Regions from separate parts of the Clostridium sp. 'deep sea' genome, predicted to be linked through region 3. Evidence: predicted binding sites of a transcription regulator. Region 3 holds the regulator's gene; each other region holds the start of a gene.
What was found. The regulator Rex, encoded in region 3, represses fermentation and respiration genes when NADH is low (regulators of the CRP and FNR family bind a similar motif). The targets are predictions, from matches to a motif close to ATTGTTAANNNNTTAACAAT.
Positions count from the first base shown of each region.

Region 1: a site for Rex is predicted at 5,618-5,637, ahead of IMX26_RS01620 (L-threonine 3-dehydrogenase). Genes of this name have one in related genera too.
Region 2: a site for Rex is predicted at 9,662-9,681, ahead of IMX26_RS15260 (acetyl-CoA C-acetyltransferase). Genes of this name have one in related genera too.

Region 1 covers NZ_CP063353.1:334,586-345,702, forward strand. Annotated here, with positions in the region: gene IMX26_RS01595 (epoxyqueuosine reductase) at 1-323, opposite strand, end outside; gene aroC (chorismate synthase) at 468-1,541, shown strand; gene IMX26_RS01605 (hypothetical protein) at 1,818-2,126, shown strand; gene tyrS (tyrosine--tRNA ligase) at 2,177-3,415, opposite strand; T-box leader at 3,454-3,657, opposite strand; gene IMX26_RS01615 (FAD-dependent oxidoreductase) at 3,723-5,459, opposite strand; gene IMX26_RS01620 (L-threonine 3-dehydrogenase) at 5,718-6,674, shown strand; gene IMX26_RS01625 (hypothetical protein) at 6,917-7,642, shown strand; gene IMX26_RS01630 (LemA family protein) at 7,661-8,209, shown strand; gene IMX26_RS01635 (DUF2207 domain-containing protein) at 8,222-10,123, shown strand; gene IMX26_RS01640 (MATE family efflux transporter) at 10,545-11,117, opposite strand, start outside.
Region 2 covers NZ_CP063353.1:3,267,843-3,278,959, forward strand. Annotated here, with positions in the region: gene IMX26_RS15205 (hypothetical protein) at 1-135, shown strand, start outside; gene IMX26_RS15210 (hypothetical protein) at 119-1,732, shown strand; gene IMX26_RS15215 (lysine 5,6-aminomutase subunit alpha) at 1,779-3,326, shown strand; gene IMX26_RS15220 (OAM dimerization domain-containing protein) at 3,328-4,077, shown strand; gene IMX26_RS15225 (hotdog fold domain-containing protein) at 4,095-4,481, shown strand; gene IMX26_RS15230 (3-keto-5-aminohexanoate cleavage protein) at 4,488-5,309, shown strand; gene ablA (lysine 2,3-aminomutase) at 5,335-6,579, shown strand; gene IMX26_RS15240 (enoyl-CoA hydratase-related protein) at 6,597-7,376, shown strand; gene IMX26_RS15245 (3-hydroxybutyryl-CoA dehydrogenase) at 7,453-8,298, shown strand; gene atoD (acetate CoA-transferase subunit alpha) at 8,318-8,971, shown strand; gene IMX26_RS15255 (CoA transferase subunit B) at 8,974-9,627, shown strand; gene IMX26_RS15260 (acetyl-CoA C-acetyltransferase) at 9,745-10,923, shown strand.
Region 3 covers NZ_CP063353.1:2,670,517-2,681,633, reverse strand. Annotated here, with positions in the region: gene IMX26_RS12410 (NADH-ubiquinone oxidoreductase-F iron-sulfur binding region domain-containing protein) at 1-776, opposite strand, end outside; gene IMX26_RS12405 (NAD(P)H-dependent oxidoreductase subunit E) at 769-1,260, opposite strand; gene IMX26_RS12400 (redox-sensing transcriptional repressor Rex) at 1,274-1,933, opposite strand; gene IMX26_RS12395 (alpha/beta fold hydrolase) at 2,538-3,452, shown strand; gene yiaY (L-threonine dehydrogenase) at 3,600-4,757, opposite strand; gene IMX26_RS12385 (hypothetical protein) at 4,940-5,638, shown strand; gene IMX26_RS12380 (DsrE family protein) at 5,887-6,225, opposite strand; gene IMX26_RS12375 (iron-sulfur cluster assembly scaffold protein) at 6,278-6,643, opposite strand; gene nifS (cysteine desulfurase NifS) at 6,643-7,827, opposite strand; gene IMX26_RS12365 (Rrf2 family transcriptional regulator) at 7,842-8,252, opposite strand; gene IMX26_RS12360 (S9 family peptidase) at 8,498-10,426, opposite strand; gene IMX26_RS12355 (thioredoxin family protein) at 10,558-10,821, opposite strand; gene IMX26_RS12350 (hypothetical protein) at 10,936-11,117, opposite strand, start outside.

The sequences.
Region 1 (11,117 bases), 1.5 Mb from region 3:
ACTGGAAGTGAAAATGCTTTAAATCCAGATTTTTCTAGAAAATTAGTAATTATTAAAGCAGTGCGCTCAAGGTTAGGTACAATAACCTCATTAAAAAAATGATTGTATAATTCAATTGCAAAGTCATAATCTTCATTAATCATATTTTCAACTAACGAGTTAGGCATAACCATGCCTATACTAATTGCTTTATCATAATTATTAAGTAATTGGTGTGGAATTTTATGATGATGGTCTTCTATATTTTCAAGCATAGTAACACCATAAAACTCTGCACCAAGCATTTTAGCTTGAGCAGATAATGTAGTTTCAAGTTGTTTCATTTCTTGTCTCCTAATGTAATCTTGTCCTTATTTATATTATAACTTAAAAAATCAAAATTGAATAGAAGTGCTTTTAAGGCAAAAACTTTGTATAATAATATAAACAAGTTACAATAACAGATGAGAAGGATTGGGGGATTTAGCATGGCTTCTTCGTATGGAATGAAGTATAAATTAACTCTTTTTGGAGAATCACATGGTAGTGGTGTAGGTATTGTTATAGATGGAATTCCGGCAGGTTTTAAGATAGATTTTGAAGAAATAAGATTGCAAATGGCTAGAAGACGGCCTGGTTTACACAAAAATACAACCACTAGAGTAGAACGTGATGAAGCTAAAATATTGAGTGGTTATTATAATGAGCATTGTACTGGAGCACCCTTAACAGCATTTATAGAATCAACAAATATAAGGCCAAAAGACTATAGTATATTTGCTAAAAATCCACGCCCAGGGCATGCGGATTATTCAGCATGGGTAAAGTATAATGGCTTTAATGATATACGAGGTGGAGGCATGTTTTCGGGGCGTTTAACGGCACCAATAGTTTTTGCTGGAGTTATTGCTAAACAAATACTAAGGCAAAAAGGCATAACTATTGGTGGCCATATAATGCAGGTAGGGAATATTAAAGATACGACTTTTAATCCGTTAGGAGAGCCTGCGCAAAAACTTAATATACTGGGTACACAAGCTTTTCCCGTATGTGATAAAGATATTGGTGAAACAATGCAAAATAAAGTTGCTAAGTTAAAAGAAAGTGGAGATTCCATTGGCGGTATAGTTGAGTGTATGGCGATAGGGTTAAATGCAGGAGTAGGGGATCCTTTTTTTAATAGTATTGAAAGTACTGTTGCCCATTTAGCCTTTTCTATACCTGGTGTTAAGGGAATTGAATTTGGTAAGGGATTTGAATTGGCCAAAATGCAGGGAAGTAACTCAAATGATTGTTATAAATATGAAAATGGCAAAGTTATAACTACAAGCAACTTTAATGGGGGAGTTTTAGGTGGAATATCTACAGGAATGCCAATTATTTATAGAACAGTATTCAAAGCCACCTCCTCAATTGCAATTAAACAAAACACCATTAACTTAGAAAACAAGGAGAATACAGAGCTACAAGTAGAGGGTAGACATGACCCCTGTATAGTCCTTAGAGCTGTTCCAGTGATGGAGTCAGTTCTAGCAATTGCTTTACTTGATTTAATAATTTAGTTTATAACAGCAAAAAATTATTACATAAACACATTATTCTATAGTATTGCTATAGTTATGTTTAAATTTATTATCTGTAACATATCATAATAAATTATTGGAGAGCTATTTTATAAATGTAAATAGCTCTCCAATAATTATTTATTATCGTTACATCAAAAAGATAAGATAATTAACTAAAATTTTAGGTTTTAATACTAAAAATCTTATAAAAACTATTAAACATATCTTATCCATGTACATATATTATTATATAAAAGGAAAAGTGGTGATAATATGTCATGTTTTAAAAGGTGTTGCTATTCTACGAAGAAGGTTTTAGATTTAAACTATTGCACTTACTCATTATGCAAGCTAATTCGTGAGAATTTTGTAATAGATGATATAATTGGCTTAACTTTTATTGAAAATGGTGTTGCTTCAATTGCTACAGGTAGATACAAAGGTATTTATGGATGTGTGATTAAAATTAGTGGTCTATTAATTGATGATACTATAAGTTATGTGCCTTTAAATGATGTGTCTAGTGTAGAAAAGGGTATAATTGAAATAAGTAGTAAGCCATTATCTATTAGTCTAAAATAATAAATTATAAAAGGGATCGCTCACTAGAGCAATCCCTTTTAATCTGTAGATTAGTTATCATTATTTGTTAGTCTTACCTGATGATAAACTTTTTTTCCTTTACGTAACATTAACGTATTGTCATTAAAATCAGCTGTATTTACTACTCTAAAGGGGTCACTTACCTTTTTATCATTTACGCTAATACCATTTTGTTTTATTAACCTGCGGGCTTCACTCTTGGTAGCTACCAAACCTGTTTTTAATAAAAGATCTAGTAATGAGATACCTTCATTAATTTCTAAAGTGGAAATTTCAGTGTTTGGTACATCTGTCATATTTGTCCCCTTAGAGAATAAGGCCTTTGAAGCCTCACGAGCTTTATTAGCTTCATCTTCTCCATGAACAATTTTAGTTGTTTCATAAGCTAATACTTCTTTAGCTTTATTAATCTCTGCACCCTCAAGATTACCTAATCTGTTTACCTCAGTCATAGGTAAAAATGTCATTAAAGCAAGACATTTTTTTATGCTACCATCTTCGATATTACGCCAATACTGGTAAAACTCATAGGGAGATGTTTTTTCAGCATCGAGCCAAATCGCGCCCTTTTCGGTTTTACCCATTTTTTTACCATCACTATTGGTGAGAAGTGCAAACGTTAAGGCAAATGACAGACCACGTTCTTTTCTGCGAACTAAATCAACTCCGCCTAAAATATTAGACCACTGATCGTTGCCGCCAAACTGCATAGTACAATTATAGTTTCTGTAGAGATGCAAAAAGTCGTAAGACTGCATTAACATATAGTTAAACTCCAAGAATGACAAGCCTTTTTCTAAGCGTGATTTATAACATTCTGCAGTTAACATTCTGTTAACTGAAAAATGAACACCAACTTCTCTTAAAAAATCAACATAATTAAGCTCCAATAACCAATCCGCATTATTTAATATTAAAGCCTTATTGTCACTAAAATCTACATACTTTTTAAAGTAATCACCAAACTTATTAGCATTTGCAAAAATATCTTTTTTAGTAAGCATTTTACGCATATCGGTTTTGCCTGTTGGATCACCTACCATAGTAGTTCCACCACCAAGTAAAATAATGGGTTGATGGCCAGCTGCCTGCATATGTTTAATTACCATTATTTGTAAAAAATGGCCAATGTGTAGACTTTCAGCTGTGGGGTCAAAACCAATATAAAATGTTACCTTTTCTTTGGCTAGTATTTCTTTAATCTCTTCTGGGTGACTAGCTTGTTCAATATAACCCCGTTCAATTAAAACATCGTATACGTTGTTCATTAAAAATTCCCCCTTAAAAATAAACAGGACCAAACTCGCATAAGGACGAGTTTGGCCCGTGGTACCACCTTATTTTACACAAAAATTTTGTGCCTTAAGCATGTTAACGATATGCCTCCGTAGTGCTTTTAACACTAATGCTCCAGATTGTATTTCGTTATTAGCACACAGCTTAGTTTTCACCCACCACTAAGCTCTCTAAATGTTACACTACTAACTACTGTATCCTTCATAGCTGTTACTATAATATTACCAGAAGTTTAATATATCATGCTATTATTGTCAACAGTTTTACTATATTTTTGGCTTATTTTATGATTGTACTACATAAATAAAGGATTTCAGCCATTAAACCTCTAGTAATCGCTTGAGTATCTTTATGGTTTGTCCAAACACTTTGATTGTTTAAAAACTCAGTTATTTTAGCTTCATGATTAAAGCTATTAAGAATATTTTTTTTAAGTAAATACTCAGTGCTTAATTCATCATTAACGATAGCTGTAATATTCCATTTATCGTTTTTAATTAAACTCTTAAGGGTATTTTGATATTCGCCAACAGTTACTTTATCATTAAGCCTATAATTGTTATTATAACGCCCCTGAATTAAACCGTATTTTCGTAATAATTTCAAACCATTGTAGTATGGATCACTCATAATACTAGTATCTATATTAAACTCTGGTAGATAAGCACCTTGTGAAATTAATGTAGACTGTAAGCTCTTAATTAAGTTAGCATTGTTCGCGATATCCCTTACCGTAATGTCATTGTTAATTGCCATAACAGCAGCATTACCAGCCGCTTGGGCAACACACATTCCAACCGGTACCATACGTGTACTGCCATGAGCAAGTGAGCTATAACCAGCTGCTCGGCTTGCTATTAAGAGATTGTCCACCTTTAGTGGTACTATGCAACGATAAGGTATGGAGTATTGTAAAGGATTTCCTATTATTATTACATCCTCACCGGGAGCTGTTCCTTGCAAATCAACTGGATAACTTCCTAGCGCAATTCTATCCTCAAAGTCTTTATTTTCAAGCACATCATCTAAAGTTAGCATGTATTCTGTACTAAAATGACGAGATTCTCTAATGTATAATTCTGGTGCTACACCTAAAAGTTTAATATTTTCCATGCCGGGTACTTCTTTTTGCAAAAATGGAATAATATTTTTTAGCTCTATATTAGCTTTTTGTTTAGCAGATTCAATGCTTTTAGGGTCTAAAGGATTAATCTGAAATATCTGCAATGCATTAATCATAATACAACCATCTGTTTGTCTGGCTATGTTAAGACCACGCAACTGCATATTTTTTTGGCTAGGCTGATAATCATTGTAAAATCTGGCAAACCCCCAAGCGCAATTCTTGCTAGCAGCACTATTGGGGTCATCGTCTGTATTTAAAAAGTCTTTTAGTCTAGTCCAATCTTCAATTTTTACTCCGCCTATTTTAAAAACTTGGGTTACAGCCATACCATAACTTGGTCCACCTATATCTTCTTGACCTAAAGTGTGTTCAATTTCTGCCATAGCAGCTATATCTCCATTTTGAGTGCAATCAATAACCTGCTTACAATTATATATAAACTGCCCACTACCAATTTCTGCACTAATGCCTGTAATTTTATTATTGCTTAGGGTAGGAGTTATGCTAGATGCTTTAAGTTTTAAATCCAGATTAGGTTCATTCTTAATCATGTTGTTAAATACATCTGTGGCTGTTTTAACATTAAAAGAAATCCCCTCAATTCGATCATAAAACTCTTTAAAAATACCTTGTGTTAAAAGAACATCACTATCTTTGTTATAGTTCATATCCAAAAAATTAAGCCAACCTAAGGTAAACAAACCCCCAACTTTTTCACGAGAGTCAATAAGTAATGTTTTAGCTCCTGCTCGGGCACTTGTAACAGCTGCCGCAATACCCTCTGGATCAGTACCGACTACAATAACATCATATTGTAAGGTCTCTTGTTTAGTTGTACAACCTGTTAACAAGAGACTCAAAATTAAGACAATCGATAAAAAATACTTCATAAATATTTCCCCCATAAGTTATCCCTATTTTTGATTATTATAACAGATTAGCAGATGATAATTCTTACATTTTTATAATAATAAAACCATTATACGCTTATACAATACTTCTATATACAATTCTGATAGAGGTTAAGCTAGTACAGTTAAGGTAAATAGTTGTAAAAAAAATAAAAAAATATCGCTATAGTGGTTGGTACAGAACTTGGTTTAGGTTAAAATAAGCACAGACACAAAATAATTGTGGAGGGATAAAACATGAAAAATATTTTAATAACTGGTGCTTTAGGACAGATTGGTTCTGAACTAGCACTTCGTATGCGTAGTATTTACGGTACAAATAATGTTGTTATTAGTGACATTAAAAAAGAAGGACCTGCTGAAGTAATAGATGGTGGTCCTTTTGAGATTATTAATGTAACAGATGGTAAGAGAATTCATGAAGTAGTAAAGAAGTATGATATAGATCATATTGTACATTTGGCTGCACTACTATCCGCAGTTGGTGAAAGTAAGCCTAACTTAACATGGGATGTAAATATGGGTGGTTTATATAATTGTTTAGAGGTTTGTCGTGAAACAGGTGCAACACTGTTTACGCCAAGCTCAATAGCAGCTTTTGGACCATCAACACCTCCAGACCAAACACCACAAGATACAATACAAAGACCTACCACAATGTATGGCGTAACTAAAGTAGCTGGAGAGTTGTTGTGTGATTATTATTTCAAGAGGTTTGGTGTGGATTCACGTGGTGTGAGATACCCGGGCCTAATATCATATAAAACACTACCTGGTGGAGGAACAACAGACTATGCTGTACATATTTACTACGATGCATTAAAACAGGGTAAATATGCTAGCTTTATAGCTGAAGGTACAAAAATGGATATGATGTATATGCCAGATGCTTTGGATGCGATTATTCAATTATCTGAGGCTGATGCAAGCAAGTTAATTCACCATAATGCCTTTAATATTACAGCAATGAGTTTTGAACCAGATGACATTGCCGATGAAATTAAAAAGCATATTCCTAGTTTTGAAATGACTTATGATGTTGATCCTGTTCGTCAATCCATTGCTGATTCATGGCCTAACTCATTAGATGATAGTGCGGCACGTGCTGAGTGGGGCTGGAATCCTAAGTATGATTTAACATCAATGACTAAAGATATGTTAGAGAAATTAGCAATTAAATTGAATATTAATTAAGATTATTTAACTTAAAAATTAAGGTTGGGGGGCGCACATTAATTGCACTCCCCTTAATTGTTTAAGGCTTAATTCTTAGTAGTTACATAGTAGTAACTGTTTAGTTCTATTGCAAATAGGGTATAAAAAAGTAGCCATTTAATAGATTTGTTTAAACTATCATAAAAAAATGTACCTATAAATAGTAATTTAAAAAGGAGGATAGTTAGGCTAGTACATTTTATGAAAGAGAGATGGTTATATTGTACAATAATTGTAAAGGTCCAAGTGAAAAAAATGTTAGCATTAGGAATAAAAATAGTGAAAAATCAGTTAACTATAGTATTTTAGAGTGGTATGTTTCAAAAATTGCTGAGATGAACTTGTATTATTATGAGGGTGAAGATAAAAATATAATTGTTCAATATCCCAAAAATCATAGTAAGTATATTTGTATTTACAATAGTGTTAGAAATAGTAGTGAAAACAACCTCATTAATGATATTTCGAGCATTTTTAGTAGTGTAGAGTGTTTAAATATCATTAAAAATAGTGGTATAACATTTAATTATGGTGTGAGACTTATAATAAACCCTAACAGTGTGGCCAAACCACAAGATAAAATTGATAGCAATAATCTTTCTTATTTTTTTGAAACTAAAATTGTTGAACACGAAGAGCTAAGTGAGTTTAATAGCATAGCTATTGTTAAAGAGTTAAGAGATGAAGAGGGTACAGTTCATACTCTTAATAAAAGTGTCACTAAAATTTTGGAACAGGTTTTATCTAAGCTTAATTACAACTATCATCTACTAGAGTCCTATACAGTAAAGTATATTAACTATTTGCCAGCTAAAATACCTAGTGGTTATGTACTGATTCCAAAAGCTATAGAGGGCTATAATGACCAAAACAATGAAATCACTCATATAAACATTGAAAAATCGTCAAAATTATTGTTAAATATAATTGAAAAACTGAATGAATAGATACTGGAGGAGCATAAATTGATAAAATATATTGTTATAGGTGTTGTAGCAGTTATAGTATTATTTGTAATGGGAAGCTATAACGGATTTGTAAGACTTCGTCAAAAAGTTAAAGAAGCCTTTTCAACTATGGATGTGTATTTAAAAAAGAGGTATGATTTAATACCTAACATTGTAGAAACTGTTAAGGGTTATGCTAAACATGAAAGTGAGACCCTAGAGAAAGTTATTCAAGCACGTAATGCTGGTATGTCTGCAAGTACTATGGAAGAAATTCAGGCTAGTAACAATATGATTACACAAGGTTTAAAACAACTTTTTGCTTTAAAAGAAGCATATCCAGAATTAAAAGCCAATGAAGGTTTTAATAAATTACAAGATGAATTGGGTCATATAGAAGATGAAATAGCTCAATCAAGAAAATACTACAATGCTGTTGTTAAATCATATAACGGTAAGTGTTTAGTAATTCCTCATGTGTTTGTAGCCAAGATATTTGGTTTTGAAACAGAGGCATACTTTAGAGCAGCCGAAACTGAGAGACAAAACGTTCAAGTTAAGTTTTAAGTAGGCTAGCTTATGAATAGAAAAAGCATAAAAGTATTAATGTTAGCAATTGTAATATTGTTAACATTTCAGCTTGCATTTGCAACAGATGATTATGAAATTGATACTTATCATGTAGAGATTACCGTTAATGATGATAATAGTTATGATATTGTAGAAAAAATAGAAGCAAACTTTAAATATCCTAAACATGGGATTAAAAGAGATATCCCAACCAGTAACAAACAACGCAGAAACTTAATTAAGGATATAAAAGTAGAGGGTGCACCCTATGATGTTAATGCAAAATCTAATTATGTTTCTATTAAAATCGGTGACCCAGATGAGTTTGTTAGAGGAAAACAGAACTACAATATTAAATACCATTATATAGTAGGCAAAGACTTATTTAACGATTATGATGAGTTTTATTACAACATAATTGGAACAGAGTGGGATACTACTATTAATAATGTTACGTTTACAATAACCATGCCAAAGGATTTTGATGAGAGTAAGGTTAATATAACCAGTGGTTATAGAGGTAGTGAGAGTACCTCTAAGATAGATTATCAAGTGAATGGTAATATTATTACTGGAAAAGTTAAGGGTTCATTAAGGGCAAACGAGGGTGTTACCATAGCCTTAAATTTACCAGAAGGTTACTATGAAAATGTTAAAGACTTAAATAAAGTGGCTGGTATTATTAAAGTTTTTGCGTATATAGCCTCTGCTATCTTAATAGCTTTAGCTTATTTCTCATGGAGAAAACACGGAAGAGATAGAGAGCTTTTTGCTCCTGTGCAATTCTATCCTCCAAACGGAATGACATCTGCTGAAATCGGCTATATAATTGATGGCGTAGTAGATAATAAAGACATTACATCGCTTATAATATTATGGGCTTCAAAAGGCTATTTAAAGATTATTGAAGGTAATCCAGACAATGATAAAGTTGAGAAAAGCAAGGACTTTACATTAGTTAAACTTAAAGAAGCGGATGACAGTATGCGTATGTATGAACAAATCATGTTTAAACGTTTATTTGATTCATATGGTGATGGTAATAAAGTTAGTAGTGAAGATTTAAAAAACAGTTTTTATGAAGTGATTAATTCAACAAAAAATAGTGTTGCTAAACATTTTAAAGGTAATAACAGATTATATACTAGTAAAAGCAGTACTTTAAAGGGTTTGTATCACTTATTATCAATAGTACCCTGTATTTTAATGCTCTATGCCATATTGTACCCAGCTATTCAATTTAGCTACAGCAAATTTGTTTATATACTGGCCATATTTGGTGTGTCGGTTTTAATAAGCTTTTCTATTGCCTTTTTTATGAGAGTAATAAGCTTTAGAGAACAGGCTAAGCCGGGATTAGGATTCACAATAAAATCAATACTTGGTGTTGTATTTTCAGTTGTACCTGCCTTAGCAATAGGATATATATTGTCATTAGTAGGTAAGTTTAGTTTTGTGAACATAGCCTTTATGATTTTAGCCTGTGCTACTGTAAATCTATTTGCTTTTATCATGACCCAAAGAACTGAGTATGGAATAATGTGTTCGGAGCAAATTCTAGGGTTTAAAGACTTCTTAGAACATGCAGAAAAGGATAGACTAGAAGTACTTGTAGATGAAAATCCAGAGTATTTTTATAATACTTTAGCCTACGCTATGGTATTAGGTGTTAGTGATAAATGGGCTAAAAAGTTTGAAAAAATAGCTTTAGAGCCACCATCATGGTATCAAGGATACTATGGCAGAGCATTTACACCTTACTTGTTCCACCGTAGACTTACCCGTAGCTTTACTGGTATGCAAAATACCATGACTTCTATGCCAGCGCCAAAGTCTGGCGGAGGTAAAAGTAGTTTTGGCGGCGGTTCAGTAGGTGGCGGTAGCGGCGGTGGAGGCGGAAGTAGCTGGTAGCAGGTGATTTTGCCTAAGGCAAAATCACGGTATGGATATTTTTCGTTTCACTCTAAATATGGGGTGGGTAATTCATAACTGAATTACGGATTGGGCTTACTTCGTGTCGCGGTGGGGTTCACCTTTGATTCACGGAGTTTATGCTCGCTTTGCATCGCTAATTGAAATAATGAAGAGGCTGATTGTCAGCCTCTTTTGTGTTATTAATAGTAATAATTATCAAACTGTATAATTGTAGTGAAGTTAAATTTGACATAGTTAAAGTAACTAGTATAGTTTATTTTGTTTAATCCCGTGATAGCCAAATCCTTAACCCATAGGGTTAACCACCCCTAGTTGACTTGTCAACTACCCACTCCGCGAAGACCAAAGGTCAAGCCCAAACCAAAATGGTCGCCTGTACGCGACCATTTTCCTAACTCTATACCCTAATATCTCGCCACTTTCCATTCAAAAATCTGGCCAAAAATATTACTGCTCTACAGGCATTATCTAAACACATCGCTAGCCAAGCACCATTTAGTCCCATATTTAGTTTATTAACAAATATATAAGCTAAACCTAATCTTATTGCCCATATGCTTGCACCAGTACCCCACATTACAAATTTTGTGTCGCCTGCACCCCTTAAAGCTCCAGCAGTTACTCTTGATATTGCTATAAAAGGCATGCCAACAGATATTATTCGTAATGCCTGGGCAGCAGCTGTAACTACCGTGTTATCATCACTAAAAATCATGGTTATGGGCTTTGCAAAAATAAAGAGAAGTAAACCTAACGCCGACATAAATCCAATTGCCATATACATAGTTATTTTTCCTGCTTTATTAGCCTCGTCTATTTGTTGTGCACCTAAATTTTGTCCTACTAAGGTTGTTGCTGCTACCGAAAAGCCAAAACCTGGCATGAAGGCTATGGAATCTGCTCGCAAAGCAACCTGGTGGGCAGCGTATAATGCTGTGCCAAGATTTGTTACAATTATTGTAAACAAAAT
Region 2 (11,117 bases), 600 kb from region 3:
AACACTAAACAAAGTCCCTTAGATATTCTTAAACTGGGTTGTAGAGTAAGTGCTGTATGTCCTACCTTACCAGTTGTAGATGTAGTAACATCTCTATATTTTAAAGGAGGTGCGCTTTTTGGAAAATTGGACTAAAAACTTAGTAACCCAAGACTTTAATTATGTTTATTCACTTATAAAACCCTTATCGCCATATGGCAAAGAACTGCATAGAAATTTTGAGGTTTTTAAGAGAGGTGAAGAAGCTAAACTTATTAAATTCTTAAACAAAGTTAATTTGGTAAGCCAGTTTCTTAAAATAAACACCAAAAATGCTATAGACATAAAAAGATTATTAAAACAGTTAAATAATATAGATAATAATCTTGAGCAAATGGAAATTGGTGTAGTTACAGATATAGCACTTTTTAACATAAATAGGTGCTGTAGTACCCTAAATAGAATTACCAAAATAATCAGTAATAGTTATTTAGCGCAGTTGTTTAAGCTAAATCTTGAATCACTAAATAGTATTATTGAAATACTTAAAGGTGGAAATAAAGTAGATGGTACATTTTATTTAGCAGATTCATTTAGCCCACGTTTAGCTGAAGTAAGACATAATTTAAGAAACTGTGAGCGAAGTCTTATAAAAGAAACCCAAAGTAACAACTACTTTGTGCAAGACCTTTTAGCTAGAACGGTATCATCAACATTTACTATTAGTAAACATGAGGCTGATTTAATTGAAAAACTAAAAAACATAAATGATGTTTATATTGTTTCTGAGAATGAATACACCATAAAATACTCTATTCGGGATAACGATACTTTACTAAAGCTTAAAGCTCAAAAACAAGCCATTGAATACACTTTACAATCTGAGCTTCTATTTATTAAACAAAAGCTCAGAAAACAAATATGTCCTCACATTCAAGGCTTAAAAGATCTATTAAAATGTATTGGCCAGATTGATGTATTTATTGCCAGGGCTGTAGTAGCAAACGAGTTAAAATGTACCTTACCACAATTAGTGAATTACAACGTAATTAAAATTACAAACGGTCGGCATCCTGTTTTAGAAGAAAAATTAGCAGTTAAAAAAGCCAAATTCACACCCCGATCAATTGAACTAAAAGCAGGTGTTAACCTTATAACAGGAATTAATATGGGCGGTAAAACTGTTACTTTAAGGTTAGTGCAATTACTTACAACTATGGTTCATGCAGGCATGCCTGTGCCAGTGGATAACATGCAATTAAGTCTGAGGGATTATGTTCATTTTTCTAAAAGTGATGAAGACTCTATTCTAACTGGCTTGAGTCATTTTGGTCAAGAAATAAACCAAATTAATGAGATATTAACTCATCAAAATGAATATGGTTTAGTGTTAATAGATGAAATTGCCCACGGAACTGCGCCAATAGCGGGGGAGAGTTTAGCAATTGCTGTCTTAGAGAAATTACATGATAGCAATAATATTGTAATTGTAACTACCCACTATACCGCAATAGGTGAAAAAATACCGGTATATGAGTGGCAAACAAAGGGTCTAAACTATGAAAAATGGTATAAAAAAGGCGCTTACAATACTGATGTTAAAGCTTTAAGCAATTGTATTGATTATAGCCTTGTGAGAGTAGATAAAAAACAACAGGAGTTTAGCAAAGCTTTAAAAATTGCAGAGTTACTAGGTATGGATAAAGATATACTAAAACGAGCGGAGCAGCTTATTTTAGATAGCAGGAAATAAAGTCGCTAATAAAGGGAGGATCGTAGTGAATAAATTAAATTTAGACATGAGCTTAGTTGAGAGAGCTCGTAATGCTGCTGAAAAAATTGCAGGTAGCGTTCAAGAAATGGTAGACCAACATACAACAATTACTGTAGAAAGAACAGTAGCTCGCCTAATGGGTATAGATGGTATTGATTCTTTTGATGTTCCGCTACCAAATGTGGTAGTAGATCATGTACACCAGCAGAATAAAATAAGTAGAGGTATTGCTTGGTGGATTGGAAATGCAATGGTTTACTACGGATTAACTCCGCAACAAGTAGCAGAAAAAGTTGCGCTTGGTGAAATAGATTTAGTCAAAGTGCCACTGCAAGACGAAGCTGAAATCGATCAAGCACTAGATTTAAACACTTGTATGGCTATGCAAAAGATTAAAGAAAATCGCAATAAGAGAGATGAACTTTGCAAAATATATCCACCAGGAAAAACCCCACAGCAATATGTAATAGTAGCAACCGGAAATATCTATGAAGATATTACTCAGGCACGTTCTGCGGTACGTCAAGGTGCAGATATTATTGCAGTTATCAGAACAACAGGACAAAGTTTATTAGATTACGTTCCCTATGGTCCAACAACAGAGGGTTTTGGTGGAACCTACGCAACCCAAGCTAATTTTGCAATTATGCGTGAAGCCCTAGATGAAGTTGGAGCAGAGGTTGGTAGGTATATCCAATTAGTAAATTATTGCTCTGGTTTATGTATGCCAGAGATAGCTGTTATGGGGGCTTTTGAGCGTTTAGATATGATGCTTAACGATAGCATGTATGGCATTTTATTCCGTGATATCAATATGAAAAGAACCTTTGTTGATCAATACTTTTCACGTATGATTAACGCCTATGCTGGGGTAGTTATTAATACAGGTGAAGATAACTATTTAACAACTGCTGATGCCTTTGAAGAGGGCCATACTGTTACAGCGTCTCAGTTAATTAATGAACAGTTAGCCTTATTATCGGGTTTACCCCATGAGCAAATGGGACTAGGTCATGCCTTTGAAATGAATCCAAACATCGAGAATGGTTTGCTTTACGAAATAGCCCAGGCTCAGCTATCACGTGAACTCTTTCCTAACTGTCCCTTAAAGTATATGCCTCCCACAAAATATATGACAGGAGACATCTTTAAAGGTCAAGTGCAAGATGCCTTATTTAACCTAGTTTCAGTTTTAACAGGTCAAGGAATACATTTATTGGGAATGTTAACAGAGGCTATTCATACACCATTTATGCAAGACCGAGCTATAGCTCTGCAGAACTCAAAGTATGTAATGAATACTGCAAGAGATCTGGGAGATGAAATTAGCTTTAAAGATGGTGGCATTATTCAAACAAGAGCAAAACAGGTTATTTTTGAGGCCTGTGAAATGCTTGAGGATATTGAGAGTATAGGTATAGAAGAGGCTTTATCTCGTGGTATGTTTGCAAATGTTAAACGCACCCCAGAGGGTGGTAAAGGATTATCTGGTGTTATTAAAAGAGCTAACAACTATTGTAATCCATTTATAAAGCTACTGCAAGAAGAGTTACAGCTTAAGGGGGAATACTAAAATGAAACTAGATTTAAGCAAAGTAATGCCCTATGGCGATACCTTAAATGATGGAAAAGTTCAACTATCTTTTACCCTGCCTGTACCAGCTGGAGATGAAGGCAAAGAGGCTGCTAAACAAATAGTACAAAAGATGGGCATGGAAGAAGTTCAGGTTACCCATTATCATGATTTAGGCGAAAACTACAGTTTTTATGTTGTATATGGCTCAGCAAAAGCTACTGTTGATTATACCCAAATTAAAGTACCCAAAGTTAATGTTAAAAAAATGAGCTACTACGAAATCAATAACTTTATTAAAGAACGATTAAACAGAAAAGTAGTAGTAGTAGGAGCATGTACTGGAACAGATGCGCACACTGTTGGTTTAGATGCCATAATGAATATGAAGGGATATGCCGGGGAGTATGGTTTAGAACGTTACCCCATGATGGAAGCCTATAACTTAGGAAGTCAGGTTCAAAACCATGACTTAATTAAAAAAGCCAAAGAAATAGATGCAGATGTAATACTAATATCCCAAGTTGTTACTCAAAAAGATGTTCATATTCATAACCTAACAGAGTTTATTGAAATGGCACAAGCCGAAGGATTAGATGACTCAACTATCTTAATCATTGGAGGCCCTCGTATTTCACATGAATTGGCCGCAGAGCTTGGTTATGATGCAGGATTTGGTCCTGGCTCGTTACCACCTGATGTAGCTGCTTATATTGCAGTTGAACTAGATAAAAGATTAAATACTTACTAAAAATGGGGAGGTCAATTATGAAAGATGTAATGATTAGAATGAGAATGAGTTCTCATGATGCCCACTATGCTGGTGATTTAGTAGATGGAGCCAAAATGCTACAGCTATTTGGTGATGTAGCAACCGAATTACTAATTAGAAATGATGGCGATGAAGGATTATTTGTGGCCTACGATAATGTTGAGTTTAAAGCCCCTGTTTATGCAGGAGACTATATTGAAGCAACTGGCACAATTACTAAACAAGGAAATAGCTCTAGAAAGATGGAGTTTGTTGCTAAAAAAGTAATAAGCTCTGCCAATATTGTAGAGCAACCATCAGCCTGTAATGTTTTAAAAGAGCCTATTGTAGTATGTAAAGCAAGTGGAACATGTGTTGTTCCTAAAGACTTACAAAGGGGTTAAATTACAATGGAGAAACTAATTATAACTGCTGCTATTTGTGGGGCAGAAGCCTATAAAAAAGACAATGCAAACATGCCTTTATCACCACTAGAGTTAGCAGATGCTGCTTATGGATGTTATAAAGCAGGTGCCTCAATAATTCATTTACATGTACGTGATGAAAATGGTGAACCAACTCAAAGTAAAGAAATATTTGCAGAAACAATAAAACTAATAAAAGAAAAATGTCCAGATATAATTGTTCAGCCATCAACCGGAGGAGCCGTAGGCATGACTGCAAAAGAGCGTATGCAGCCCCTTGAGTTAGATGTAGAAATGGCAACATTAACTGGAGGAACAGTTAACTTTGGAGATGGAGTTTTTTATAACTCCCCTCAGTATATAGAACAATTTGCTACTGTCATGAAAGAGCGAGCTATTAAGCCTGAAATAGAGGTCTTTGAAGTAGGTATGATTCAAAACGCTTTACGTTTAGTAAAAAAAGGGTTGCTAAAAATGCCACTTCATTTTGATTTTGTAATGGGTGTACCTGGTGCTATTCCAGGTACAGCTAAAAACCTGCTGCACTTAGTAGAGTCAATTCCTAAAGATTGCACATGGACTGTGGCTGGAATAGGTAGAGCAGAGCTTCCTTTAGCTACTATGGCTATTGTTTTAGGTGGAAATGTAAGGGTTGGATTTGAAGACAACTTATACTACAGATATAAACAACTTGCTACCAGTAATGCTGAACTAGTAGAGAGAATTGTGCGGATAGCTAATGAATTAGATAGAGAGATAGCTACACCTAAAGAAGCACGAAAAATTTTGGGCATAACACACAACTAACGTATAGTATTTAGGAGGTACGAGAATGCGTGATTACAAAAATATAGAACTTTTTAAAAATGTTACAGCCGAAGAGTGGAATGATTGGCAGTGGCAGGTTCGTAACAGAATTACGGACATAGATACTTTAAAGCAAATAATTAACCTATCAGATAACGAAATTAAAGGTATAAAACAGTGTTTAAAAACACTACGAATGGCTATAACACCCTATTATGCAACACTTATGGATCCCGAAAATGTAAAATGCCCAGTACGCATGCAGGCTGTTCCTACAGCTAAAGAACTTAATATTAGTGACCATGATATGTTGGATCCGTTACATGAAGATGCAGACTCCCCAGCTCCAGGATTAACCCATCGTTATCCGGACCGAGTTTTATTTTTAATAACAGATCAGTGCTCTATGTACTGTAGGCACTGTACCCGTAGAAGGTATGCTGGTGGATTAGATAAAGCTCGTCCTAAAAAAGATTTACAAAAGGCTTTTAATTATATTCGCTCAAATACAAAGGTACGTGATGTACTATTATCTGGTGGAGATGCCTTATTAGTTAGTGATGATTATTTAGAGTACATTATTAGTGAGTTAAGAAGCATTCCTCACGTTGAAATCATTAGAATTGGTACAAGAGCGCCAGTAGTGTTGCCTCAAAGAATAACACCAGACTTAGTTAATATGCTAAAAAAGTATCACCCTGTGTGGTTAAATACCCACTTTAATCATCCAACAGAAATAACCAAACCAGCGGCAGAGGCCTTAGCATTATTAGCTAATGCTGGTATTCCACTTGGTAATCAATCTGTATTACTTAGGGGCATAAATGATTGCCCATATATCATGAAAGAACTAGTTCATTTACTTGTTAAAAATAGAGTTCGTCCATACTATATTTATCAGTGTGATTTGTCTGCTGGCATAAGCCATTTTCGTACCTCGGTAGATAAAGGCATTGAAATAATCGAAATGTTACGAGGACATACTTCAGGTTACGCTGTACCTGTATTTGTAGTAGATGCTCCAGGTGGTGGTGGCAAGATTCCTGTAGGACCACAATATTTAATATCACGCGTAGGAAATAAAGTAATTTTACGTAACTATGAAGGAGTAATTAGTGCCTATAGCCAACCAACAGATTATGTGAATCCATGTACATCATGTGATCATAAACAGCACTTTAATGAGTCTAGAATAGGTATTCAAAAGCTCTTTGAAGATGAAGCATTGAGCCTAGAGCCATCAAATCTTGAACGACATAAACGACACTAATAAAGGAGGAGTAGTATTTGGATTATCAAAATATTAAGCTCGAAATTGAGGATCATGTTGCACTTGTAACTATCAACAGACCCAAAGCTTTAAACGCCCTTAACTCTACAACTATAGTTGAACTAGAAGATGCTGTAGAAGTAATTGCTGCAGATGACAATATCTTTGTTTTTGTTATAACCGGAGCAGGAAAAGCATTTGTAGCCGGAGCAGACATTAGTGAAATGAAAGAGTTTAGTTCTGAAGAAGCCCGACGATTCGCAAAACTAGGTCACCGAGTATTTAATAGAATAGCATCTTTATGTAAACCTAGTATAGCAGCCATAAATGGTTATGCTTTAGGCGGTGGTTGCGAGTTAGCGCTGGCCTGTGATATAAGAATCTCTTCAGCTAAAGCAAAATTTGGTCAGCCAGAGGTTGGTTTAGGAATAATACCTGGCTTTGGTGGCACAAACAGATTACCAGCTATTGTAGGGGCTGCTAAAGCAAAAGAATTAATATTTACAGGAGAATATATCAAGGCAGATGAGGCCTTAAAAATTGGTTTAGTTAATCAGGTATATCAGCCAGATCAACTCATGCCTGAAACAATGAAATTAGCCCACAATATCACTAATAAAGCCCAGTTAGCAGTACGATATGCAAAAATGGCAATTGACAAAAGCCTTTATGTTGAAAATAACACTGCTAGTCAAATTGAATCATCCACATTTGCTTTATGTTTTTCAACAGAAGATCAAAAAGAAGGAATGTTAGCCTTCACTGAAAAACGCTCACCAAAGTTTAAGAGTAAATAAAACAGAACAGTTATATACCGCCTGCTAGGTAGCAGAGGTGTATAACTGTAATAATAAAATTAATTGGAGGAGAAGTATGATTAATAAAATTGCTGTAATTGGTGCAGGAACAATGGGTAGAGGCATTGCTCAAATCCTTATTGCCAGTGGAATTAACACCCTTTTATGTGATATAAAAATTGAGTATGCGGAGGCTGGCAAGGCTTACATAGCTAAACGTTTTGATAAGAGTGTTGCTAAAGCAAGAATGACAGAAGAGGATAAAAATAAAGCACTGGCATTACTAGAAACTAAATCAAACTTAAAAGAACTAAGTGACTGTGACTTAGTTATAGAGGCGGCCTCTGAGCAGATGGATATTAAAAAAGTAATATTTAAAGAGCTTGATGAAATTTGCAAACCAGAGACCATTTTGGCTACAAATACCTCATCATTGTCTATTACCGAAATTTCACAAGCTACTAATAGACCAGATAAAGTAATAGGCATGCACTTTTTTAATCCTGTTCCTGTAATGAAATTAGTAGAAGTAATTAAAGGATTAGCAACATCACAAGATGTAAATAATAGCATTATTGAGTTAGCTAATAAACTAGGAAAAACACCAGTACCAGTAGCTGAGGCACCCGGTTTTGTTGTTAATAGAGTATTAATACCAATGATTAACGAAGCTATTGGCATCTATGCCGATGGGGTTGCTAGTGCCCAAGATATAGATACAGCTCTAAAATTAGGTGCAAATCATCCTATAGGCCCTTTAGCTTTAGGTGATTTAATTGGTTTAGATGTATGTTTAGCTATTATGGAAGTACTACACACTGAGTTTGGTGAAGATAAATACAGGCCTCATCCACTTCTTAAAAAGATGGTTCGGGGTGGATTATTAGGGCGCAAAACAAAACATGGTTTCTACGCTTATTAAGAAAAGGTGGGTAAATACTTTGAGTAAAATAATATCAGCTGAGCAAGCCTTAAAACATATAAAAGATGAAATGACAATTATGGTGGGTGGATTTTTGGCAGTTGGAACACCTGAAACATTAATAGATGGAATCGCCCAAAAAGACGTAAAAAATATAACTCTTGTATGTAATGACACCGGTTTTCCTGATAAAGGTGTAGGCAAATTGGTTTTAAATAAACAAGTTGAAAAAATATACACAAGTCATATAGGAACTAATCCAGAGACAGGGGTTCAACTAAACAGTGGTGAAACAACAGTAATCCTAACTCCCCAAGGAACACTTGCCGAGCAGATACGTGCTGGTGGAGCGGGTTTAGGTGGCTTTTTAACCCCAACTGGAGTAGGCACCGTAGTAGAGCAAGGTAAACAAAAAATGACAATAGCAGGTATCGATTATTTATTAGAGTTACCTTTAAGAGCCAATGTGGCACTAATAAAAGCCCATAAAGCAGATAAAAATGGCAACTTAGTTTATCGTAAATCAGCTCGTAACTTTAACCCACTTATGGCTACAGCAGCAGATATCGTAATTGCTGAAGTAAGTGAGATTGTAGAGGTGGGAGAGATAGACCCAGATCAAGTAATGACTCCCGGAATTTTAGTTGATTACCTTGTTAGAGAGGAGCAATAATAATGAGTGTTAAAGAAATAATTGCTCAAAGAGTTGCCAAAGAATTAGCAAGTGGAGATGTAGTTAATCTAGGAATAGGTTTGCCAACAATGGTTGCAGACTATATACCAGAGGGTGTAAATGTAATCTTTCAATCCGAAAATGGCTTTTTAGGTTTAGGTGGTAAACCAGCAGAAGGAAAAGAAGATAAAGACTTAACTAATGCCGGTGCACAGCCTGTTACAATACTTCCCGGTGGCTGTTTTTTTGATAGTGCAACCTCTTTTACCCTCATAAGAGGTGGACATGTTGATGTAACTGTATTGGGGGCCTTACAGGTAGATGAGCAAGGTAATTTAGCAAACTGGATGATACCAGGCAAAATGGTGCCAGGTATGGGAGGCGCAATGGATTTAGTTACTGGTGCTAAGCGAGTAATTATTGCCATGACTCATAACACAAAAAAAGGTGGAGCTAAAGTACTAAAAAACTGTAAACTTCCATTAACGGCAGCTAATCAGGTTAATCTTATAGTAACAGAGTTAGCTGTAATTGAAGTAACAAAAGAGGGACTAGTTTTAACAGAAATAAATCCAAACTATACAGTAGAACAGGTTCAAGAGTTAACAGAAGCGAAATTAATAATTTCTGATGACCTTAAAAAAATGAAACTTTAACATATTTATTTATAACTTTTGTTGTAAGCGAAATATTGATATATCATTGAAAATTAAAACCATATTGTAGGGGCGACTTTTGGTCGTCTGCGGATAAACAAAAAAGGAGAACAAACCATGAAACAAGTTGTAATTGCAAGTGCAACCAGAACAGCTATTGGTAAATTTAATGGAACTTTAGCAAATGTATCAGCTGTAGAATTAGCTAAAATTGTTATAGAAGAAGCCATAAAGCGTGCGGGGATTCAAGCTACTGATGTTGAAGACGTAGTTTTAGGTAATGTTATCCAAGCTGGCTTAGGTCAAAACGTAGCTCGTCAGGCTGCTATTAAAGCCGGTATTCCTGTAGAAGTACCTGCCATGACAGTTAACAAAGTATGTGGCTCTGGTTTACAAGCAGTAATATTAGCTGCTAGATCTATCATGTTAGGTGATGCTGACATAGTAGTAGCTGGCGGAACAGAAAACATGAGTCTAGCCCCTTACCTATTACCTAAAGCTCGCTTTGGCTATAAAATGGGTAATGGAAAATTAGTAGATAGCATGATTAATGATGGTTTATGGTGTGCAATGAATGACTACCATATGGGTATTACAGCTGAAAATCTAGCACAAAAACACAACTTAACTAGAGAAGAACAAGATATGTTTGCTGCTAATAGTCAACAAAAAGCTGAAAAAGCCCTAGCCGAAAACCGCTTTGCAGCTGAAATAGTAGATGTTGTAATCCCACAACGTAAAGGCGATCCTATTGTATTTAATAAAGATGAATTCCCAAGGGCAGGGGTTACTGCTGATAAATTAACAAAACTACGACCAGCATTTAAAAAAGATGGTAGTGTAACAGCAGCTAACGCCTCTGGTATTAATGATGGTGCGGCAGCAGTAGTTGTTATGAGTAAAGAAAAAGCAGACGAATTAGGAATAACTCCATTAGCAACAATTAAGGCATATGCCTCAGCTGGTGTAGATCCATCAATAATGGGTTACGGACCAGTTCCAGCTGTACAAAAAGCCCTTAAAAAAGCAGGCTTAGAGTTAAGTGATATGGATTTAATTGAAGCCAACGAGGCTTTTGCAGCTCAATCATTAGCAGTAGCTAAAGATTTAAACCTAGATATGAATATTGTAAACGTTAACGGTGGTGCTATTGCCTTGGGTCACCCAATCGGCGCCAGTGGCACAAGAATTTTAGTATCATTACTACATGAAATGGAAAAACGCGACTCAAAACGCGGCTTAGCCACTTTATGTGTTGGTGGTGGTATGGGTGTTACCGTAATAGTAGAAAGATAATGAGTTAAAAAGGACGCTCCCATAATTAAACCTATCTTTGCGTCATACGCAAAAATCTTCACAAAGATATATTATACATATTATCTTTGTAAAGATTTTAGCTATTCCTTAATCTAGGCTCAATTTTGTGAGCCACGGAAATAAGATACTTTCAGTTAGTTAAGGTTATATGCCAATATTTAGGCTCTATAATA
Region 3 (11,117 bases):
CCCTCATCTGCACCAATTGCTTTAGCAGCAATCATCATACCTTCGAGAACGCTATGTGGATTACCCTCCATTAAGCTTCTATCCATAAAGGCACCTGGATCACCTTCATCGCCATTACAAATTATATATTTTTTTTCATTATTCTCTCTGCGAGCAAACTCCCACTTTAGACCAGTAGGAAATCCTCCGCCACCTCTACCTCTACCTCTAACACCACAGTCAGAAATCTCTTTGCAAACCTCTTCCGCTGTCATGTTAAAAATCGCCTTTTTAGCAGCCTGATAACCACCCTTAGCTATATACTCATTAATATCTTCTGGGTCAATAAAGCCACATTTTTTGAGAACAAAACGATGTTGCTCTTTGTAAAATGGAATATCGTCAATTGTTTTACAGACATCGTTGGTTACAGGGTGTTTGTATAACAAACGCTCAACTACATCATCTTGTAATACTGATTTCTCAATGATTTCTTCAACATCTTCTATTTTTGTTTTGCAGTACATAATATTATCTGGCATTATTGTAACTAGGGGTCCCATTTGGCAAAAACCCTGACACCCACTATCTGATACCTGATAACCCTTTTCTTCTTTTTTTAATTTAACAATGGCATTAAGACCGCGCTCATTTATTAAATCAACAAACCTTTTATGAATTTTTAAGCTACCATTAGCTACACAGCCAGTACCAGCACAGATAATAATCCGCTTTATTACACCTACTTTATATTTATCGTAATTAGCTTTTCTTTGAGCTATAGTTAATTTATTCATTTTTTGCAGCCTCCTTCTCTTGTATGTCTATTAACAATTGAACAGCAACTTCTGGTGTTAACAAACCATGAACTTCATCGTTAATAACCATTGCTGGAGCTAAGCCACAGGTACCCAAACATGAAACAGTTTCTATTGTAAACATCATGTCTTTGGTTGTAGTTTCCTTTGTATCTAAATTTAAATGTTTTTTTAATGCACCTAAAATATCTGTTGATTTTTTTACATGACATGCTGTACCATCACAAATTTTAATAACATATTTTCCTTTTGGTTGTAAAGTAAAGTGAGAATAGAATGAAGCCACACCAAAAACCTTTGCAGGCGAAATGCCTAATGAGGATGCAACAAAGGTCATTACTTCTTCAGGCAAATATCTGTATTCATCTTGTACAGCTTGAAGTATAGCAATGAGATTTGTTGGTTTGTGATCAAATTTTTGTAATATTTTGCATACTTGCTCAAAGCTTCTTTGTTTATCCATGAGATACACCCTTTCAACTTCTTTTACTTTCTAGTAACTGCTTTGATAATACCGCTAAGGAAGATGTCATATTTTGATTTTGAACAATAATATAATCAGGAACTTTAAGACGAACAGGTGCAAAATTCCATATCGCTTTTATACCCGATTCTACCATTAAATCACATACCCTTTGCGCCACATTAGCTGGGGTAGTGATTATACCTATTTGGATTTTTAACCGCTTTGTTAGTTTGCTAAATTTTTCTAGGTCATAAATCCTTTTTCCTACATGCATTTTTCCAATCTTTTCAGGATCAGTATCAAAACCAGCAACTATATTAAGCCCATACTCTTCAAAACCTTGGTAGCCAAGTAGGGCTAACCCCAAGTGACCAGTTCCAACTAACAAGGTATCTTTAACATTGTTGTAACCTAAACAATTCTCGATAGCAGTTATTAAAGTCTCAATGTGATAGCCTATTTTAGGTTTTCCTATTGCTCCAGTTACTTGCAGATCCTTTCTTACTTGTATCGACTTCAATCCTAACCCTGAGGCTATAGTTGTAGTTGATACATATTGGTCTTGTTCCTTAAACTTCATTTTTAAAAACTTGTAATAAATAGGTAATCTACGAAGTGTTGGTTCTGGAATAGCAATTAAATCGCTCTTGCATTGATCCTTTCCTACCATCGTTTTCCCTCCTTAAGTACATTATGTACCTAAATAGATATTTTTTTATCGATAAAATTGTATCCATTATAATTTAGATAGTCAATAGTCTTTTGGTAACTTTTTAAGGCAATTGTACTAGTAGAGTTTTCATAAAATGCTCATGTCAAAGTTTGCTGGCTATAAAGATAGCAAATATTTTACAATTAAGATTATTTTTTTGAACTGCTGTTACCTGAACATATAGTATAAATTGCTCATCAGTAGGGAATCACCCTCTGTGGGATTCCGTTGTGGATACTTAGGTGAAGTGTATTAAATATAGTTTATTGAGGTTGATCTATGTAACAAAAAAGGAGCAGTCAGTAAACTAAAAAAATCCATTTACCCAACTGTGCCTGTAGCTATATTCTGGTTTATAGTTTAAGGCAATACTACTATAGCAATAGTGTATATTTAATTGTATTTACTTATTTTAGCATTATTCTCATTATCACTCTCTAAAACATTACAATTACAATAAATTTAACCTATTTTTTATATTAAAATTTGGTACATAATATTAAATTATTGTACCTATGTGCTATACTATTTATGTATAAATATACATTAACGGAGGATAAGCATGAAAAAATCTTTAATTATTTGTTTGTTAATTTCCTTAGTAGCATTAGTTGGTTGTACCCCTAAAGCTACTCCACAAGAGCCTACTATCTATGATTTTACTGCCGAAACCATTAAAGTGAGTTCTCGTGATATAGAGATTCCTGCAATTGTAACTATGCCAAAAACAGATGGAGAAGAAAAGTTTCCTTTAGTTGTAATGGCTCACGGTCATGGAGGAACTAAAGACGAAGCTGGCTCATACCAAACAGTTGCTGAAGGTTTAGCTGCAAAAGGTATTGCTACAATTAGAATGGACTTTCCTGGTTGTGGTGAAAGCACCGAGGAATTTGTTAATAATAACGTAACTAATATGTTAGCTGATATAAAGTCATCATTAAAATACATGTTAGATTTAAACAAAATAGATGAAGAAAAAGTTGCAATTTTAGGCTACAGCATGGGCGGTCGCTTAGCAACATTATCTCTAGAAAACCCTATTTATAAAGCTATTGCAATGTGGGCTCCAGCAGCTACAAATGGTGCAGATAGTTTACAGAGTTTCCTAGGTGGAGAAGAAAGCGTTAAAAAACTATTAGCTGAAGCAGAGGAGAATGGATCTGCCAAGTTTACAACCCCATGGGGACAAGAGCAACTATTAGGTCATAAATTCTTTACAGATATGCAAGAAACAAAGCCATTAGAGCAACTAGCTAAATTCGAGGGTCCAGTAATGGTTATTTATGGAGATAAAGATGATATAATTACTCCAGAGGTTTCTGAAGCTGTTGTTAGCGCCGCTGCTAAAAGTAGCGATGCTAAAAGCCATAAAATTGAGGGTGCTGACCACGGCTTTGGTTTATTTAGTGAAGAGCCAGAGTTAAGTAAAAACCTAACTGATACAACTATTGAATTCTTTGTTAATTCTTTAAAATAGCCAAAAAAGGTTTGTTACATTAATCTAATGTAACAAACCTGTGGTGTATTCTTGCTCACTAATATTGCGAGAATAAGGCAAATAAAATTTAAGGCTATTGTGCTAATAAAATAGTACAATAGCCTGAGTTTTTTAAAAAATATTAACTTACATACTTCTTTTATATATCTCAATAATATCTTCTTGGCTTGCTTTTTTGGGGTTAGTTGCACCACAGGCATCCTTTAATGCGTTAGTAGCAAGGGTATCGAAATCCTCTTCTTTAGCCCCCAACTCATTTAATCCCGAGGGAATACCTATATCTTTTGAAAGCTTTAAAATAGCTTCTATGGCTCTTTTAGCTCCATCTTCGTCACTCAAGCTATTAACGTTTTCACCCATTGCTATAGCAATATCTTTTAACCTACAAGCCTTAACATCAAGGTTAAACTCCTGTACATAAGGTAAAAGAATAGCGTTACATACACCATGAGGCAAGTCATAAAAACCACCTAGTTGATGAGCCATAGCATGAACATAGCCCAAACTAGCGTTATTAAAAGCCATTCCTGCTAAATATTCAGCATAAGCCATTTTATCTCTAGCATTTTCATCATTGCCATTTTTAACAGCTGTTCTTAAGTATTTAGACACCAAGTTAATAGCTTTTAACGCACAGGCATCAGTGATAGGAGTAGCTATTGTTGACACATAAGCCTCTACGGCATGAGTTAAAGCATCCATTCCGGTAGCAGCCGTTAATGATTTTGGCATATTTATCATCAATATGGGGTCGTTAACAGCCATAATTGGGGTTGTATTTTTGTCTACAATCGCCATTTTTATGTGTCTTGATTCATCTGTAATAATAGCAAATCTAGTCATTTCACTAGCTGTACCTGCTGTTGTATTAACCGCCACTAAAGGTAGTTGAGGTTTGTGAGATACATCTAAACCTTCGTAGTCCTTAATACTTCCTCCATTGGTAGCCACTAAAGCAATGCCTTTAGCACAGTCATGAGGAGATCCTCCCCCAAATGAAATTACAAAATCACACTTTTCGTTTTGTAATAAAGCAAGTCCATCTTCAACATTTTGTATAGTTGGATTTGGCTGAGTTTTATCAAATACTACAAAGTCTATATTTTGCTGTTTAAGAACATTTGTAATTTTATCTACAAGTTTTATTTCTACCAATACCCTATCTGTTACTATTAAAGCCTTTTTAAAACCAAGCTCTTTAATATCTTTACCAGCTTCTGCTAATGCGTTTGGTCCCATTACACTAACTGGAGGCATATAAAATTTATAAATACCCACTTGCATTACTCCTTTTTCTTATATTTCACATACTAGTATTAGAGTTAGGGTATTTTACTATTCATGTTTAAGCTATTAGCTAGAGCTATTGTATCTATAGTTAAAATAGCAAAATAATTCAAGTAATTAGGTATTATCTTTTATTAATAATGGAATCTTAAAAACAACCCACTAAAGGAGTAGTTATTATGTTATTAGATTGTAGCGACTTTTATGAAACCGAAACTTCATTTTTATCTAAAAACCTCAATTACCATGACCTCGAACTAAACAAAGCTCAATTGATTGTTAAAGGTTTTGAAAAAGAAATATCTACTCTTTATAATGACCTTATTATAGCTAGAGTTCACAGAGATAATAACTGCTCTTATCCGTTTTCTAAGATAGATTTTTTATCTCATAAACTGCAAGAGATAATTTATCCTCAGTGTGTTCCTAAAATTCATTTTGGGATATTCGACAATAAAGAAGAGCCTATGTTTATTTTAGAACGAGTTCCACTCGATAAACTTCACATAGCTTATAATATTAAAAGACAAAAATACTATCAAGACAACTCTAAAAATTACTATTTTAACAGTGATTTTTTTACATTGTCAGCAAACGATGATATTGATAGATTAGCAAAAGAGCATAATATAAGGGTTACAAACATGCAACATGAATATGCCAATTTTGTAAATAAATATGGAATTGCATTTGATCACTCTCATGTGAATATTACTTGGAACAATAACATCCCAATTTCGGTTGAGGTACATAAATGTCGTAGAGATTATTTATTTAACTTTAACAATTGTTTAAACTATATAAATAGTCTGCCTCAAGATAAAGAGCTAAAAAAAGAAGCACTAACTATTTTAAACAGAATTGAAGAATTACTTTAAAAAAATCCATAACAAAAAGGAGTTCCCTTAACAAGTTTGTTAAAAAAGCTCCTTGATTTTTAGTTTTAGTTGTTTTGAAACATAAAAATATATTTTATGCATTTTTTTTGGTATTATTTATAAAAATTTTAAATAAAGACGTTTAACAATGTCTATCTCGGGAATAATAATACTAGCCGTAACTCTGATTGAGTTACCCTCTCAACCTCCGTTTTACTTTGGGCGCCGTTTAGCGCCCACTTTTTCTTTTAAAAGGTTATTAGTTTAGTATTACTCTTAAGAATAGCTGTTAGTGGTTTACCCATATAAAGAGTTTCTACTCCTAGTTCTTCAAGTTTATCTGTTACACCATAACTATTAGAACATGCTTTACATGCTACAACTTTAACATCAGCCTCTAACATTTTTTTAACATAGTTTTGTAACTCTGGGTCTTCAGCTAATAGCCTTGAAGATGGTCCCCAAATTATTAGCTCAACTTCATCCCACCACTCATACAACTTGGCATTATAGGTGTACATAAACACCATTTTAAGAGCAACTTCACGATCAGCACTAGTCCATAAAACTGCTAATTCGTTATTCATACGTATTCTCCTTAATTGCCATTATGTTAAACAATTTATTTATCTTAATAATTTATTGTAAACGATAGTTTTCAATAGCCTTTTCTAATGCCTCTGTAGCTAAAATAGAACAGTGAACTTTAGGCCCTGGTAAACCACCAAGTTTTTCTGAAATATCTTTTTTAGTAATCTTTAATGCATCTTCAATAGTTTTACCCTTAACCATTTCAGTCATTACACTACTACTGGCAACGGCAGCTGCGCAACCAAATGTTTTAAAAGATACATCTTCAATAACCTCATCTTTATTCACTTTTAAATAAATGCGCATAATATCTCCACATGAAATACTGCCCACTTCACCAACCGCATCTGCATTTTTCAACTCTCCTACATTACGAGGATTTTGGAAATGATCCATAACTATCTCTGTGTACATTATAAATTCTCCATTTCTTTAATGTTTTTTATATATAAAGGTGACATCTCACGCAACTTATTAATTATTGGTGGTAATTGCTGTAAAACATAATCTATATCTTCATCTGTAGTGCCTTTACCTAAAGTCATTCGTAAAGACCCGTGTGCTTGCTGATGATCCATGCCCATACTCATTAAAACATGTGAGGGATCTAACGAGCCAGATGTACATGCTGAACCACTAGATACCGCAATACCAACTAAATCTAAGCTTAAAATAATTGATTCTCCTTCAACATACAGAAAACTCATGTTTGCATTTCCCGGTAGTCTCTTTGTGGCATGTCCATTAAGAATAACCGCAGGAATACTTTCTTTAATGCCAGTAATTAATCGATCTCTTAAACCTGTTAATCGGGCTTGAGTTTCATTTAACTCTTTAACTGCAAGCTCTAAAGCTTTAGCCATACCTACTATTCCAGCCACGTTTTCGGTACCAGGTCTTACTTTTCGTTCCTGTCCTCCACCATGTACTACAGGTTTTGGCCTTACACCTTTTCGAGTATACAAAGCACCTATGCCTTTTGGTCCATAAAACTTATGGGCAGAGAATGTTAACATATCTACACCTAAATCATCTACATTTACTGGTATACTACCAACAGCCTGAACAGCGTCAGTATGTAACCAAACCCCTGCTTCTCTAGTATACTTGCTAATTTCTTTTATTGGCTGAATAGTGCCAACTTCATTATTAGCAAGCATTAAAGTCACTAAAATTGTATCTTCTCTTATGGCATCTTTAACATCTTGGGGGTTAACTAAACCAAATTCATCTACGGGGATATATGTTACATCAAATCCTTGTTTCTGTAAATAATGGCAGGTATCTAAAACACCATGATGTTCTATTTGAGAAGTAATAATATGTTTGCCTTTATGCTTTTTTGCTTCTGCCGTACCCAATATAGCAATATTATCTGACTCAGTACCACCACCAGTAAAAAATAACTCTCTAGCATTTGCTCCTATTAAGGTAGCAATTTGCTCTCTTGCATTTTCTACAGCTATGCGAACTTCACGCCCCCATTTGTGAATACTACTGGGGTTTCCCCATGTTTCTGTATAAAAGGGAATCATTGCTTCTAGTACTTCTTTACGAAGTGGTGTTGTTGCACTATGATCTAAATATACATTTCTCATTTTTACTTACACTCCTATTCATTGGCCATTTCTACCATGTTTGCTAATGTAGTTTCGTTAAGAACATTTAACATACTATCATGAAGTTTAGACCAAACCTTACGGGTTACGCACTGACCAGATCTTCCACATGCCTCATTAGATGATAAACAACTAACTGGGGCAATTGGTCCTTCTACAGCTCTTATAATATCTCCTACAGATATCTTTTCATTAGAATACCGCAATAAGTAACCTCCATGGGCACCCCTTACGCTTTCTACTAAACCTGCTTTTTTCAAATCCCTAAAAATCTGTTCTAAATATTGTTCTGATATACCTTCTAAAACTGCTATCTCCCTAATTGGTAGAGGTAAACCTCCACTGTTTAGAGCCAATTGTAGCATCGCCCTTGTAGCATATTGTCCTCTTGTAGATAACTTCATTGAATCACTCCAATACCGTTAATTCATATCGGTTTAGTATGAATTAGATTCAAAAAAAATAATCCCGACTAATTAACTATGCTTTAGTAGTATTATAATTGTTTTGTATAGCCAATGTCAATATTTAAAGGGCATTAAAAATGAACAATTTATAATAATTTGTTATGGTACAAATAGCAACTTTTATCTAATAATTTAGGGCTATGGCACTAACTTAATTTGCTTGTGCCATAGCCTCTTCATTTTTAATCTTTTAGATACTTATTAAACCAACTAAGCAATACCTCTAACCACTTAACTTTATTACGGGGTTTTTTTAAACTATGGGCTTCTCCTTTAAACAAATACATAGCTGTATCAACACCGTATCTTTTTAAGGCTGTGTACAGTTGAACAGCCTCAATGTATAAACACCTATAATCCTCATCACTATGCAAAAATAAGGTTGGTGTTGTCACATTTTTACTGTGTTTAAGAGGTGAGTGATTCCAAGTCCACTCAGGGTTTTCAATAGGATCACCATATACCTGCATAGAACAACCTAGCCCATTATCTGTGCCAAAAGCTTTAGTAGTAAAATTAGATAATGATGCACTAGATACTGCAGCTTTAAATCTATTGGTTTTAGTAATAATGTGATTGGTCATAATACCACCATATGAGTGCCCTGTTACCCCAAGCTTATCGGCATCTAGCTGCGAATACTGCTCTAAAACTTTATCTGTAAACACCATTAAATCTTCATAGTCAATTTCTCCATGTTTACCAAATATACTAGAAAACTCATTGCCTCTGCTGGCGCTACCATGGGGATTTGTAAAGAAGCAAAAATAACCTTCATTAGCTAAAACCTGCATTCTGTGCTGATAAACTTTGCCATATAAACCCCTGGGGCCTCCATGCATGAACAAAACCCCTGGGTATTTTTTATTCTTGTTAAAGTTAGTTGGCTTAATTACGTAGCCTTTTATTTCATGACCATTACTATTAAACTTAATGACCTCTATTGGTGAAATTGCTTTTTCTGCTAAGTAATTGTTATGATTAGTTAACTGTATTGCCTTTGTATTATATAAATATATTTCTGACAAACAAATATCTGTTATTTGCTCTAATATTATTTTATTGTTATAAATATCAAAGCCAGTAATACAATCAAAACCGGTTGTAAGATATTCAATATTACCATCTATATCTATACTTGCTAAACACTCAATAGAATTATCACATAAAGTTAAATATAGCTTATTATCTGCTTTTAAATACTTTGTACCAGTAGCAAGCTTGGTATCTGAACCACCACTCTTATTAATATCCATAGTATTGTGATAAATATTTTTTACTGTACCATCTTTTAATCTATACAGCTGAGCATTTTCACGTGCGTGTGTATGCCTTAGGTCGTACCCAGTAAAAATAACTCCACTAGGTAAACAGTGCAGGCTACTTATGTTATATGTGCCACTATTTAAGATACTTTCAGTTTGTTTAGTGTTTATATTGTATTTGTATAAACTCATTGTTGAAGCCATAGGATTATTGGTATCTACTTTCGAGAACACAATCTGCTCGTTATTGAAATCAAAAGTACCTACATTCATATTAGCATTACTAATAAGAGTTGAAGTAGCACTGTTTACATCGTACAGGTAAAGCCTTGTTCTTATACCATTTATAATGCCTTCTCCATTATTTCTAAACTTAACATCATCAAAAAAATAATAATCAGCTAGTAGCGCACTCTTAGGAGTGCCATCATCATAATTTTCAACCTTAAACTCAGTTCTATCATATAAAGTGTTATATTTTGTTGAAAAAATAAAGACTTTTTCTGTTATTTTTAAAAGCTTTTCTACCTTATAATCAATAACAAAAAATTCACTTTCCTCACCTGTAGCAATATCAATTTTATTTACATAAGTTTTATCACTATCTTTTCGTTGTACTAAAATTGTTTGCTCATCGTACTTAAGATAGTTTGTTGTTTTTTGATCAGTAGTTAGCTTGCTACTGAGTCCTTTTTTAAAATCATACACATACAAATCAGCAATGTTTTTATTCTCTTTTAAACTCATTCTTGTTACTTTATACAATAAACTTGCACCATTATTAAAGAATTTTGCATTAGACACACTTTTATATAGTTCATGATCTCTTACTGATAATTTTTTCATTTTTTCTCCCCTAATAATAAATATATATAATCATTTATAAATTAACTATGTAAAATCGCCTTTTTAATACTGTTTAAGAGACATCACTGCAAAAAAAGACTATTCAAGTCAGAATAATCTCTTTTAAACAACTATTCACTTGCAATTGCTTGTTCTAATACAAGCTGTAATTTTTCTTTAGTAGGTACTCCTTCATGTACTTTTTTATCATCAATATAATAAGTGGGTACGTAATAATAATCATATCTATCTGCTATATCCGAATGTTTTTGCTCATCTATCATTTTAATTTCAATATTTTTAAACTCTTCTTTTAACATCAGCTGATCCATTATTTTTATTGCTCGTTGACAATGGGGACAGTTCTTTAACATAAACATTGTTACTTGCTTCACTTAAAATCAAACCCTTCTGTAAAAGCTTTAGATTACACTTATATTATACACATATTTAGTTAAAAATCCATACGCATTATAATATATTCTTATATTAAATATAAATAATTTTTATTATTCCAAGATACTATTTAAATTAAGATGAACTTCTTTTACAAACCTTTCACTTAATTTATTTATACCATAAAAGGGTACTAAAACAACTGAATTTTTAACATAACTTAATGTATTTTCATATGCTTTTCTTAGCTGTTTAAGACTAAATACTATCCACTGTAGATGTTCTTCAGTTGGGT